3 regions of the Allobosea sp. NBC_00550 genome follow, and region 3 is predicted to be linked to each of the others. Evidence: riboswitches for the same ligand, from Rfam matches in the RefSeq annotation. Region 3 holds a riboswitch; each other region holds the start of a gene.

Region 1 (3,270 bases), 2.3 Mb from region 3:
TCGCGTAGAGCGCCTTGAAGTCCTCCGGAACGCGGTCGATCCCGCTGACCTTGCCGTCATAGTATTTCAGGTCGGAGACCATCACCTCGTCCCAAAGCCCCCTCGCCTTCAGGTCGTGCACGAGCCCGGCATTCACCACCGTGAAGTCGCCGGACATGTTGGCCTTGACGTAGAGCTGGCTGTAGGACGGCTCGATCGACTGCGAGACGCCGACGATGTTGGAGATCGTCGCGGTCGGCGCGATCGCCATCGTATTGGAATTGCGCATGCCGATGGTCTTCACTCGCTCGCGCAGCGGCTCCCAATCCAGCGTCGCCGAGCGGTCGAGCTCGACATCGCCGTCGCGGGCTTCCGAGAGGATATCGAGCGAGTCGATCGGCAGGATGCCCTTCGACCAAAGCGAGCCCTCGAAGCTCGGATAGCGGCCGCGCTCGGCGGCTAGATCGACCGAGGCCGAAATCGCATGGAAGCTGATAGCCTCCATGGAGCTGTCGGCGAAGGCGACCGCGCCTTCCGAAGCCGCCGGCAGGCGCAGGGTCTGCAGCGCCGAGGCCCACCGGGCGATGGCGCAGGTTGGAACGGCGCGCCTCCGGGATCGTGTAGAAATTGATGTCGACGACATTGTCGAGCATCCGCATGGCGGTCTTCACCGTCTTCGCCAACCGGGCCTGGTCGAGCCCCTCCGCCGTCACATGGGCAAAGAGGTTGACCGAGCCGAGATTGCAGACCGCGACCTCATCGGCCGAGGTGTTGAGCGTGATCTCGGTGCAGAGATTGGACGAATGCACGACGCCGGCATGCTGCTGAGGCGAGCGCAGATTGCAGGCATCCTTGAAGGTGATCCAGGGATGGCCGGTCTCGAACAGCATGGTCAGCATCTTGCGCCAGAGATCGAGCGCTGCCACGCGCTTGGACACCTTGAGCTCGCCGCGGTCGGCCTTGGCCTCATAGGCTTCATAGGCCGCCTTGAACGGCTTGCCGTAGAGGCCGTGCAGGTCCGGCGTCTCGTCGGGCGAGAACAGCGTCCACTGGCCGCCGGCCGCGACGCGCTGCATGAACAGGTCGGGAATCCAGTTCGCCGTGTTCATGTCATGGGTGCGGCGGCGGTCGTCGCCGGTGTTCTTGCGCAGATCGAGGAACTCCTCGATGTCGACATGCCAGGTCTCGAGATAGGCGCAGACCGCGCCCTTTCGCTTGCCGCCCTGGTTGACCGCGATCGCCGTGTCGTTGGCGACCTTCAGGAACGGCACGATGCCCTGGCTCTCGCCATTGGTGCCCTTGATATGGGCGCCCAATCCGCGCACCGGCGTCCAGTCGTTGCCGAGGCCGCCGGAATACTTGGCGAGCAGCGCATTGTCCTTCACCGCCTTGAAGATGCCGTCGAGATCGTCGGCAACGGTGGTCAGGAAGCAGGAGGACAGCTGCGGGCGGAGCGTGCCCGAATTGAACAGCGTCGGCGTCGAGGCCATGAAATCGAAGGACGACAGCAGGTCAAGCACATAGGCGCGTGCGACCTTGTGATGCTCGGAGCGCATCAGGGCGAGTTCGACCTGGTCCTGCACGTCCTCGATATGGAAGGTGCGGCCGGCATCGGCGCGGCGCGTCAGGCCCGCGACGATCTGCGTGGTGAGGTCGGCGACGATGTCGTGGATGCGGCGCGAGGCGGCGGCGCTCGAACCCTCGACCGCCAGGAACGCCTTGGTCAGGGCCACTGCGATCTTGGAGGCATCGAAGGGCGTGACCGCGCCGTTGCGGCGGATCACCTGGAAGCCCGGTTCGCTCGCGACGGCGCGCGGCTGCGAGACGGTTTCGGCACTGTACGGCGCCGGCGCAGGCCGTTCGGCTTCAACGGAAAGAGACATCGGCTCCAAACCCCAAGATCAAGATGTTGGGGGCGAAGGCCAAGGCGGACGCGTGGAAAGGGCGCGCGACGACGAGAGGCCGCGACCTGCCAGCGCACCACCGGGACACCCCGCCCGAGGACGTTAACTAGGGTCGCGGCAGGTCTCCTGGCTCGCGGGTCGTCGTTCTCGCCCGTCTTCCCAAGGCCTTGCGGCCTCAGTGACTTAATGCTGGATGAGAACTCACCGCTAACAGTTGCGGGGGCAGCGCCGGCTTCGCACCGGCTTCCCTCTTAGCTCTCGATCTTGCGATTCGAGAGACCGTGACCACTACATTTAGCGGTCTTTTCCATTCATCCGTCAATTGCTCGTATGTGCTGGATACAAACCGTCGTGGAAAGCGAGGATGAACGGCCTGGCAGCTGCCATCGAATGCCCGCCGTAAGCGCCGGCATCCACGCTGAAACACGGCCCGGTCGGTCGCTCCATCTGAGCCAACTCAGGCGAACTGAACGTCGATCTCAGGGCCAGCCTTGCGCACCACATGCACGAAACGCGAGAAATTATCGGCCTCGATCGCGAGCTTGAAACGGCCGGGCACGCCGGCCGAATCGATTACGGCAAGGCTGGCGCCCTCGTCGGAAAGCCGTTTGACGGTGCAGTCGATCACCGAGCGGCCGCCGTTGAACACGATGCTGCCGGCCTTGAGCACGCGCCGACCGAAGGGCGAGTTGCTCGCAGCGCCTGCATGGGCCGCGATGCAGCGATTGCGACCCGCGGTCTTGGCGGCATAGAGCGCCTCGTCAGCCTGCTGAAGCACGGCTTCGAGATCCGATGCGGCGGTTGAAAGCGCCGCGATGCCGAAGCTCGCGGTCACGGCGAACGGTCCGCCGACGCCTTCGAAGCGCTGGGCGGCGATGCTTTCCCGTAGCTTCTGCGCGACGCTGAGAGCGGCCTGCAGCCCCGTATGCGGCAGCAGAATCGCGAACTCCTCGCCCCCGAGGCGCCCGATCAGGTCGCTCTGGCGCAGCAGGTCGCGGCAGGCGGCCACGGTGCCGGTCAGCACGGTGTCCCCGCCGGCATGGCCCTGCGTATCGTTGACGGTTTTGAAGTGGTCGAGGTCGAAGGCGATACAGCTCGTCTCATGGCGATGGCGCAACGCGAGTGCGATCGCCTTGCCGGCTTCATTGCGGAAGGCGCGGCGCGAGAGTGCCCCGGTCAGGACATCGGTGGACACGAGCAGACGCAACCTGAGCTCGTCCATCACGATCGCGGCGAGATCGGCGAGGATCGCAACGTCCTCTCCATCGAAGGCGCGGGGCGCGGTGTCCATGGCGCAGAGCGTGCCGATATTGTGACCGCCCTCGCCTCGCAGCGGTATGCCGGCATAGAAGCGCAGATGCGGCGCGCCGGTGACGAGCGGATTGTC
Region 2 (3,270 bases), 2.5 Mb from region 3:
CGATCACGGTGGCGCGCGGCGTGGCGAGGTTGAAGCGCAGGAAGCTGTCGCCCCCCGCCCCGAAGCTCGCGCCATGGTTCACCGCGATCTTCGCCTGCTTCTCGACGCGGGCGGTGAATTCCGCCGGCTCCATGCCGGCCCCGCCGAAATCGACCCAGGCGAGATAGGTCGCCTCGAGCGGCATCGAACGCAGGCCGGGGATCGTGTTAACCCCGTCGTCGAACAGCTTCCTGTTGCCGTCGAGATAGGCCACGAGCCGGTCGACCCAGGCCGCGCCTTCGGGACTGTAGGCGGCGGTCGCCATCGCCATGCCGAAGGAATTGGGCGAGATGCCGTGGGCGTTCATCCGGGCGCGGAACCGCTCCCGCAGCGGCTCGTCGGGAATGATGACGTTGCCGACATGGGCGCCCGCGATGTTGAAGGTCTTGGTGGTCGCCGTCATCATCACGAGGCGGTCCGCGATTTCAGGCGCAGCCAGCGGCATGACGGTGTGCCTGGCGCCCGGCATGACCAGATCATGATGGATCTCGTCGGCGACGAGGATCAGGTCGTGGCGCTTGCAGAAGGCCGCGATCTCGCGGAGTTCGTCGCATGTCCAGACGCGCCCGCCCGGATTATGCGGCGAGCACAGCATCAGCATCCGCTCGCGGCCGGTCATCTGCGCGTCCCAGCCGGCGATGTCGAGGACGTAGCGGCCCTCCTCGATCCGCAGCCGGCACTCCACGACCTCCCGGCCGGCCGAGCGGATGATGCGGGCGAAGGCGTGGTAGACCGGCGTCATCAGCACGACGCCATCGCCCGGCGCGGTGAAGGCATCGACGCAGAGCGCCGTGCCATTGACGAGGCCATGGGTGGTGAAGATCGCTTCCGACGCCACGTCCCAGCCATGGCGGGTCTTCATCCACCAGCGGATGGCGTCGCTATTGGTGCGGTCGTCGCCGAAATAGCCATAGACCCCGTGAGCCGCCATGCGCTCGACCGCCTGCTGGACGCAAGGCGGCGGCCGGAAATCCATATCGGCCACCCACATGGCGATGCCGTCGGAAGCGGCCACGCCATAATACTTCTCCATCGTGTCCCATTTGGCCGAATGGGTCCCGCGGCGGTCGATCTGCTCGTCGAAGTCCGGCAACCTAAGCATCGTCATCCTCGGCAACAGCAGAGCGGCCAAGCCGCGGAAAGCGCCGAGAGATGGTGATTCCGACCCGGCCCGTGGCTTCTGTTCTGCCGTGCCGGCTCGCGGGCGTAAACCGGCGCGATCGCGACGGCTGGCCTCCGGATACGACATGGCGCGCGATCTCCCGCCCCCGTCCTTACCTTTGGTTAAACCTATTTGACGACGACACTTTTCCGCCGTAATCGTCACCGGGACGGTTCCCTCACGGGATCAAAAGGGAACGCGGTGCGGGTGGCCAGCCACCCCATGCCGCGGCTGCCCCCGCAACTGTAAGCGGCGAGCCTTTCGCCATACGCCACTGGGACCTCGGACCTGGGAAGGCGGCGAAGGGCATGGACCCGCGAGCCAGGAGACCTGCCGTCAGCCGTGGTCACACGCGAACACGTTCGGACGGGGTGCGCCGATCGCTGATTTGACTGTTTGCCGCCTTTTGCGCGGCGATGGGAGATCGCGTTCGCGGTGACGTGCCACTGACGTCAACGCCCGAGGTCTCCATCGTGATCCCCGCCCTTCCAGCCGCAGAACGCGGCCGCCTGCTGCTATGCGTTTCCTTCCTCGCACTGGCCTGCTCCGCCCCGGTACTCGCCCAGAACGCACCCGCCCCGCTCGCGCTCGACGAGATCGTTGTCAGCGCGACCGGCACGCCGACCCCGGCGCGCGAGATCGCGAGCTCCGTCACCGTCATCACCGCCAGGGAGATCGAGCAGCAGCAGCGCCGCACCCTGCCCCAGGCTCTCGCCACCGTGCCCGGCCTCAACATCGTCCAGACAGGCGGACCGGGCGGCCTGACCTCGGTCTTCATGCGCGGCACCAACTCCAATCACGTCAAGGTTCTGATCGACGGCATCGAGGCGAACGACCCCTCGACGCCCAACCGCTCCTTCGATTTCGGCTCGATGCTGACCGACGACATCGAGCGCATCGAGGTGCTGCGTGGCCCGCAGAGCGGCCTGTACGGCGCCAATGCGATCGGCGGCGTCATCTCGGTCACCACGAAACGCGGTGAGGGGCCGCCCAGGGCGACCGCGCGGGTCGAAGCCGGTTCCCACGGCACCTTCAACCAGTCCGCCGGTTTCAGCGGTGGCGACGATCGTTTCAACTATGCCTTCAACGTCGCGCATTTCCGCACCGATGCGACCGACGTCACGCCGCCGAACCTCGTCCCGCCCGGCCGCCGCATCAATCCGAATGCCTTCGACAACTACAGCTATTCCGGCCGCATCGGCGTCGCGCTCGGCGACACGCTGTCGCTCAACTGGGTCGGCCGCTATCAGGACGGGCAGTTGCGCTATACCGGCGACACCGGCTTCCCGAGCCGCCCCGCCCCCTATCGCTCCCTGCAGAATTACGCACAGGCCTTCACACGCGGCGAGGTCGTCTGGGATCCGTTCGCCGGACGTTTCGTCAACACCTTCGGCGTTTCCTACACGAACCAGGACCGGGCGACGCGAACGGCCAACGGCACGACCGGCATCCTCGGCCTGCCCAACGAAAACCTGGGCGAGCGCACCAAGCTCGACTGGCGCGGCAATATCGAGATCACCAAGGGTCACAACCTGATCATGGGCCTGCAATACGAGCGCGAGCGCTTGGACACCGCGAGCCTCGTCGCTTCCAACGGCAACAAGGCCGCCTATCTCGAATACCAGGGCAATATTCAGGACCGCTATTTCCTGGCGGCCAACATCCGCCACGATAATGAAGACAGCTATGGCGGCCACACCACCTATCGCATCGCGCCGGCCGTCATCGTCCCGGGCATCGAGACCAAGCTGAAGGCGAGCTACGGCACCGGCTTCAAGGCGCCGACGCTGAGCGAGCGCTTCATCGACTATCGCCCCGGCTTCAATTTCTTCGGCAACCCGAACCTGAGCCCGGAAGAAAGCCACGGCTGGGATATCGGCTTCGAGCAGCCGCTCTTCGACAAGCGCCTTCAGTTCGGCGGGACCTGGTTCCAGAACGACATCGACAACCTGATCGTCACCAACACGGCAGGCAACTCCTACGCCAATATCGGCAAGGCGCAGACCAAGGGCGTCGAAGCCTTCGCCGCGCTGGAGATTTCGCCCCAGTTCCGCATCCGCGCCGACTAC
Region 3 (3,270 bases):
GCGCTGGCGGCATAGGCCTCCGCCGCGCCGACGATCTCGTCGAGATGGGTTTCTGTATCCAGGTCGCCGATCAGATAGGTCCATTTGCCGTCGGCCGCGAAGGCGACGGTGCAGGGCCGCTTGCAGACGGCGAGGCATTCGACGGGCACCACCGGAATGGCACTGCCCTTGGCTGCGAGCTGCGCGGCCAGCGCTTCGGCGAGCGCCAGCCCCGGCTGGTCGTAACCCTCCGGGAGGTCGGCGCGCGCCCGTCTGCAAACCGTGCAGACATGGATGGTGAGGTCGCCCTCGGACATGTGGCTTGCCTTTCGCGCGGAGCCCGAAGGCGCCGCTATCCTCAGGCCGCGGCGGCGCGGCGGCTCACCCAGGGCCAGAGCACGCCGACCATGAAGCCGGTCGCGAGCCAGAGCGCGGCCTGGATGCCGAGCGAGAGCGCCGCGAAATGCGCCGCGACCTCGGCCGGGACCTTGCTCTCCGGCGCGGCCGGATGCGGCGCACCGACGACGTGCGGCAGCAGGATCACGACGACGGCGAGCAGCTTGAGCCAGGGCGCGTCGAAGCGCAGGAACACGAACAACCCGATGGCCGTGGCGATCGCGGTGGCGAGCCACCAGAGCTGGCGCTGTTCCAGCGCGGCGGATGCCGCGCCCGGCAGCTCCGGCGCCAGCCCCATCGCCGGCACGAGGCCGAAGGCGAGGAAGCCGCAGGCGCCCCAGATCAGGGCGCGGCGCTGATCGATCGTGTCCCCGGCCGCGATCATGCCGGCGAGCAGCAGCGCGGCGAAGCCGATCGCGGTCGCGATCGTGACCGAGCTGGTGAAGAGCGTGCGCTGGAGGCCGTCCGCCGGCTTCCATTCGGCATGCTCATGGCCGGGCGCATCGCCCGCCGGGCCATGCGCGAGGATGATTTTCGCCTCGCCGTCGAAAGCGGCGAGCGTCGGCGCTTTCAGCGCGAGCGCCGCCTCATAGGTCTCGGCCTTGAGGATAAGCGGGGTGGTGGTGACATGCTGCAGGGCGGCGACGATCAAGCCAGCCAGAAGCCCGGCCAGGATGCTGACCGTGAGAACACGCGTGACCATGATGGCTTTCCCTCAGTGGCAGGGAAAGGCGAGGCCGTGACGGGTATCGTGCGCGGCGTTATGGACATTGGTCGAGGCCGCGAAGCCGGTCGTATAGATCAGCGCGACGCCGATCGCGAGCGCGGCGGCAACCGCCTTGACGCGTTCGGAAACGCTGAGTGTGGGAGTGGAAACCGAAACCGTGTTCATCATGCTCTCCGTAGCCGCCCCGCCGGCAGCTGGTTGGATCTTTGCGGGTCGACGGCAGGTCTCCTGGCTCGCGGGTTAGACGTCCTGCGCCGCCTTCCCGGAGCGTTGGCTCCAGTGGCCGATGGCGAAGGACACCCGCTTACAGTTGCGGGGGCAGCCGCGGCATTGGGCAGAGCAAGCCCGCACCGCGTTCCCTTTTCACCTCCTCGCGGAGGCACCGTCAGCGACGATCATTAGCCTTAGGGATGCTGCTGTGCAATGCAGGGTGCGCCGCAAGCGCGTCATTCTCGGCCTTGACCCGAGAATCTCATGCAGGAAGAGGCTCGCGCGCCTCCTTCGGGGTGGGATGCCCGGGTCAAGCCCGGGCATGACGACAGGGGGCGGCGCCGAAGGACCTGCCCATGGACTTGCCCCATCTCGCCCTCATCCTCGGTGGCGCCCGCTCCGGCAAGAGCCGCCATGCCGAGTCGCTGATCGAGGCTTTGCCGGCGCCCTGGACCTACATCGCGACCGCCCAGGCCTATGACGACGAGATGCGCGAGCGCATCGCCGAGCATCGGATGCGCCGGCCCCCGGGCTGGCTGACGGTCGATGCGCCGCTCGATCTGGCGGAAGCGATCGCCGAACAGCCGGCCGGGCAGCCGATCCTCGTGGATTGCCTGACGCTTTGGCTGACCAACCTGATCCTCGCCGAACGCGATACCGCTGTTGCCGGGGCCGCGCTTATCAGTGCATGCGAGCAGGCTTCCGGCCCCATCGTGCTGGTCTCCAACGAAGTCGGCCTCGGCATCGTGCCCGAGAACGCGCTCGCCCGGCGCTTCCGCGACGAGGCCGGGCGGCTGCATCAGGCGCTTGCGGCACGCGCCGGCCGCGTGGTCTTCATGGTCGCCGGATTGCCGATGCGAGTGAAGTGAGCCGAAGACATGACGCGGGATATCGACGCTGACGAAGCCGCCCGCCACAAGGCGAAGATGGAGAAGCGCAAGGCGGTTCAGGACGCCGAAATCGCCTCCAAGACGGTCGAGAAGGGCCTGCTCATCGTCAATACCGGTCCCGGCAAGGGCAAGTCGACGGCGGCCTTCGGCCTGATCCTGAGGGCGCTCGGCCATGGCTGGCGCATCGGCGTGGTGCAGTTCATCAAGGGCGCCTGGTCGACCGGCGAGCGCAAGGCGCTCGAAGCCTTCGGCGATCAGGTCAGCTGGCACAGCATGGGCGAGGGCTTCACCTGGGAAACGCAGGACAAGGCCCGCGACATCGCCGCCGCCGAGCGGGCCTTCGCCAAGGCGAGGGAATTGATGGCCGATCCGGAGATCAGGCTGCTGGTGCTGGACGAGCTCAATATCGCCTTGCGCTACGATTACCTGCCGCTCGCCGATGTCGTGGCGACGCTCAAGGCTCGCCGGCCCGACCTCCACGTCGTCGTCACCGGTCGCAACGCCAAGCCGGAACTGATCGAGGCCGCCGACCTCGTCACCGAGATGACGCTGGTGAAGCATCACTTCGCCGCCGGCGTGAAGGCGCAGCAAGGTATCGAGTTCTGAGCCTCTTTCGGGGGGCGCAGAAAGAAGCTTGCCGTCTTTCTCGGGGTAAATCGACCCAACCCATTCCAGCAGACGAAGACGGGTAGGAGAGCGCGGGAACCCCTCTCCTGTAAGGAGAGCGGAGGGGTGAGCTGTTTGGAGGGGCATCGCTAGCCCGAGCCCAACCGCGCCGTGAGCACTCGCGTCCCTGGTCCAGCGGCCTCCACCTCATCCTGCCCGCTCCTTCCAGGAGAGGGTTCCCGCGCCTCCATTGCCCGATCGATTACCCTTGCTGGCGGACACTTGACGGAATGGGGTTCCTCTTCATATTGAATTTGAATTCAGATTCAATTTCGAGATCGTGCATGGTCGATGGAACCCCGAAACAACCGCGCAAGGCGGGCAAGCGTGAGGCGATCCTCTCCGCCGCGCGCCGGATCGTCTCGGAGGTCGGCTTCCAGGAAACATCGATTGCCGCAGTGG

The links. Region 3 has a riboswitch for cobalamin ahead of NWE53_RS22630 (CbtB domain-containing protein). Riboswitches for the same ligand answer to the same signal wherever they lie in the genome.
Region 1: linked by a shared signal. The riboswitch ahead of NWE53_RS06320 (ribonucleoside-diphosphate reductase subunit alpha) and the one ahead of NWE53_RS22630 (CbtB domain-containing protein) in region 3 are both predicted to bind cobalamin.
Region 2: linked by a shared signal. The riboswitch ahead of NWE53_RS07140 (TonB-dependent receptor plug domain-containing protein) and the one ahead of NWE53_RS22630 (CbtB domain-containing protein) in region 3 are both predicted to bind cobalamin.

The regions. Positions count from the first base shown of each region.
Region 1 is NZ_CP102772.1:1,347,757-1,351,026, forward strand. Features, by position in the region: partial or broken gene NWE53_RS06320 (ribonucleoside-diphosphate reductase subunit alpha) at 1-1,862, opposite strand, end outside; cobalamin riboswitch at 1,983-2,182, opposite strand; gene NWE53_RS06325 (sensor domain-containing diguanylate cyclase) at 2,341-3,270, opposite strand, start outside.
Region 2 is NZ_CP102772.1:1,517,608-1,520,877, forward strand. Features, by position in the region: gene NWE53_RS07135 (MalY/PatB family protein) at 1-1,141, opposite strand, end outside; cobalamin riboswitch at 1,356-1,553, shown strand; gene NWE53_RS07140 (TonB-dependent receptor plug domain-containing protein) at 1,642-3,270, shown strand, end outside.
Region 3 is NZ_CP102772.1:4,741,672-4,744,941, forward strand. Features, by position in the region: gene NWE53_RS22620 (DUF1636 domain-containing protein) at 1-296, opposite strand, end outside; gene NWE53_RS22625 (CbtA family protein) at 338-1,078, opposite strand; gene NWE53_RS22630 (CbtB domain-containing protein) at 1,091-1,267, opposite strand; cobalamin riboswitch at 1,304-1,503, opposite strand; gene cobU (bifunctional adenosylcobinamide kinase/adenosylcobinamide-phosphate guanylyltransferase) at 1,669-2,181, shown strand; gene cobO (cob(I)yrinic acid a,c-diamide adenosyltransferase) at 2,191-2,808, shown strand; gene NWE53_RS22645 (TetR/AcrR family transcriptional regulator) at 3,153-3,270, shown strand, end outside.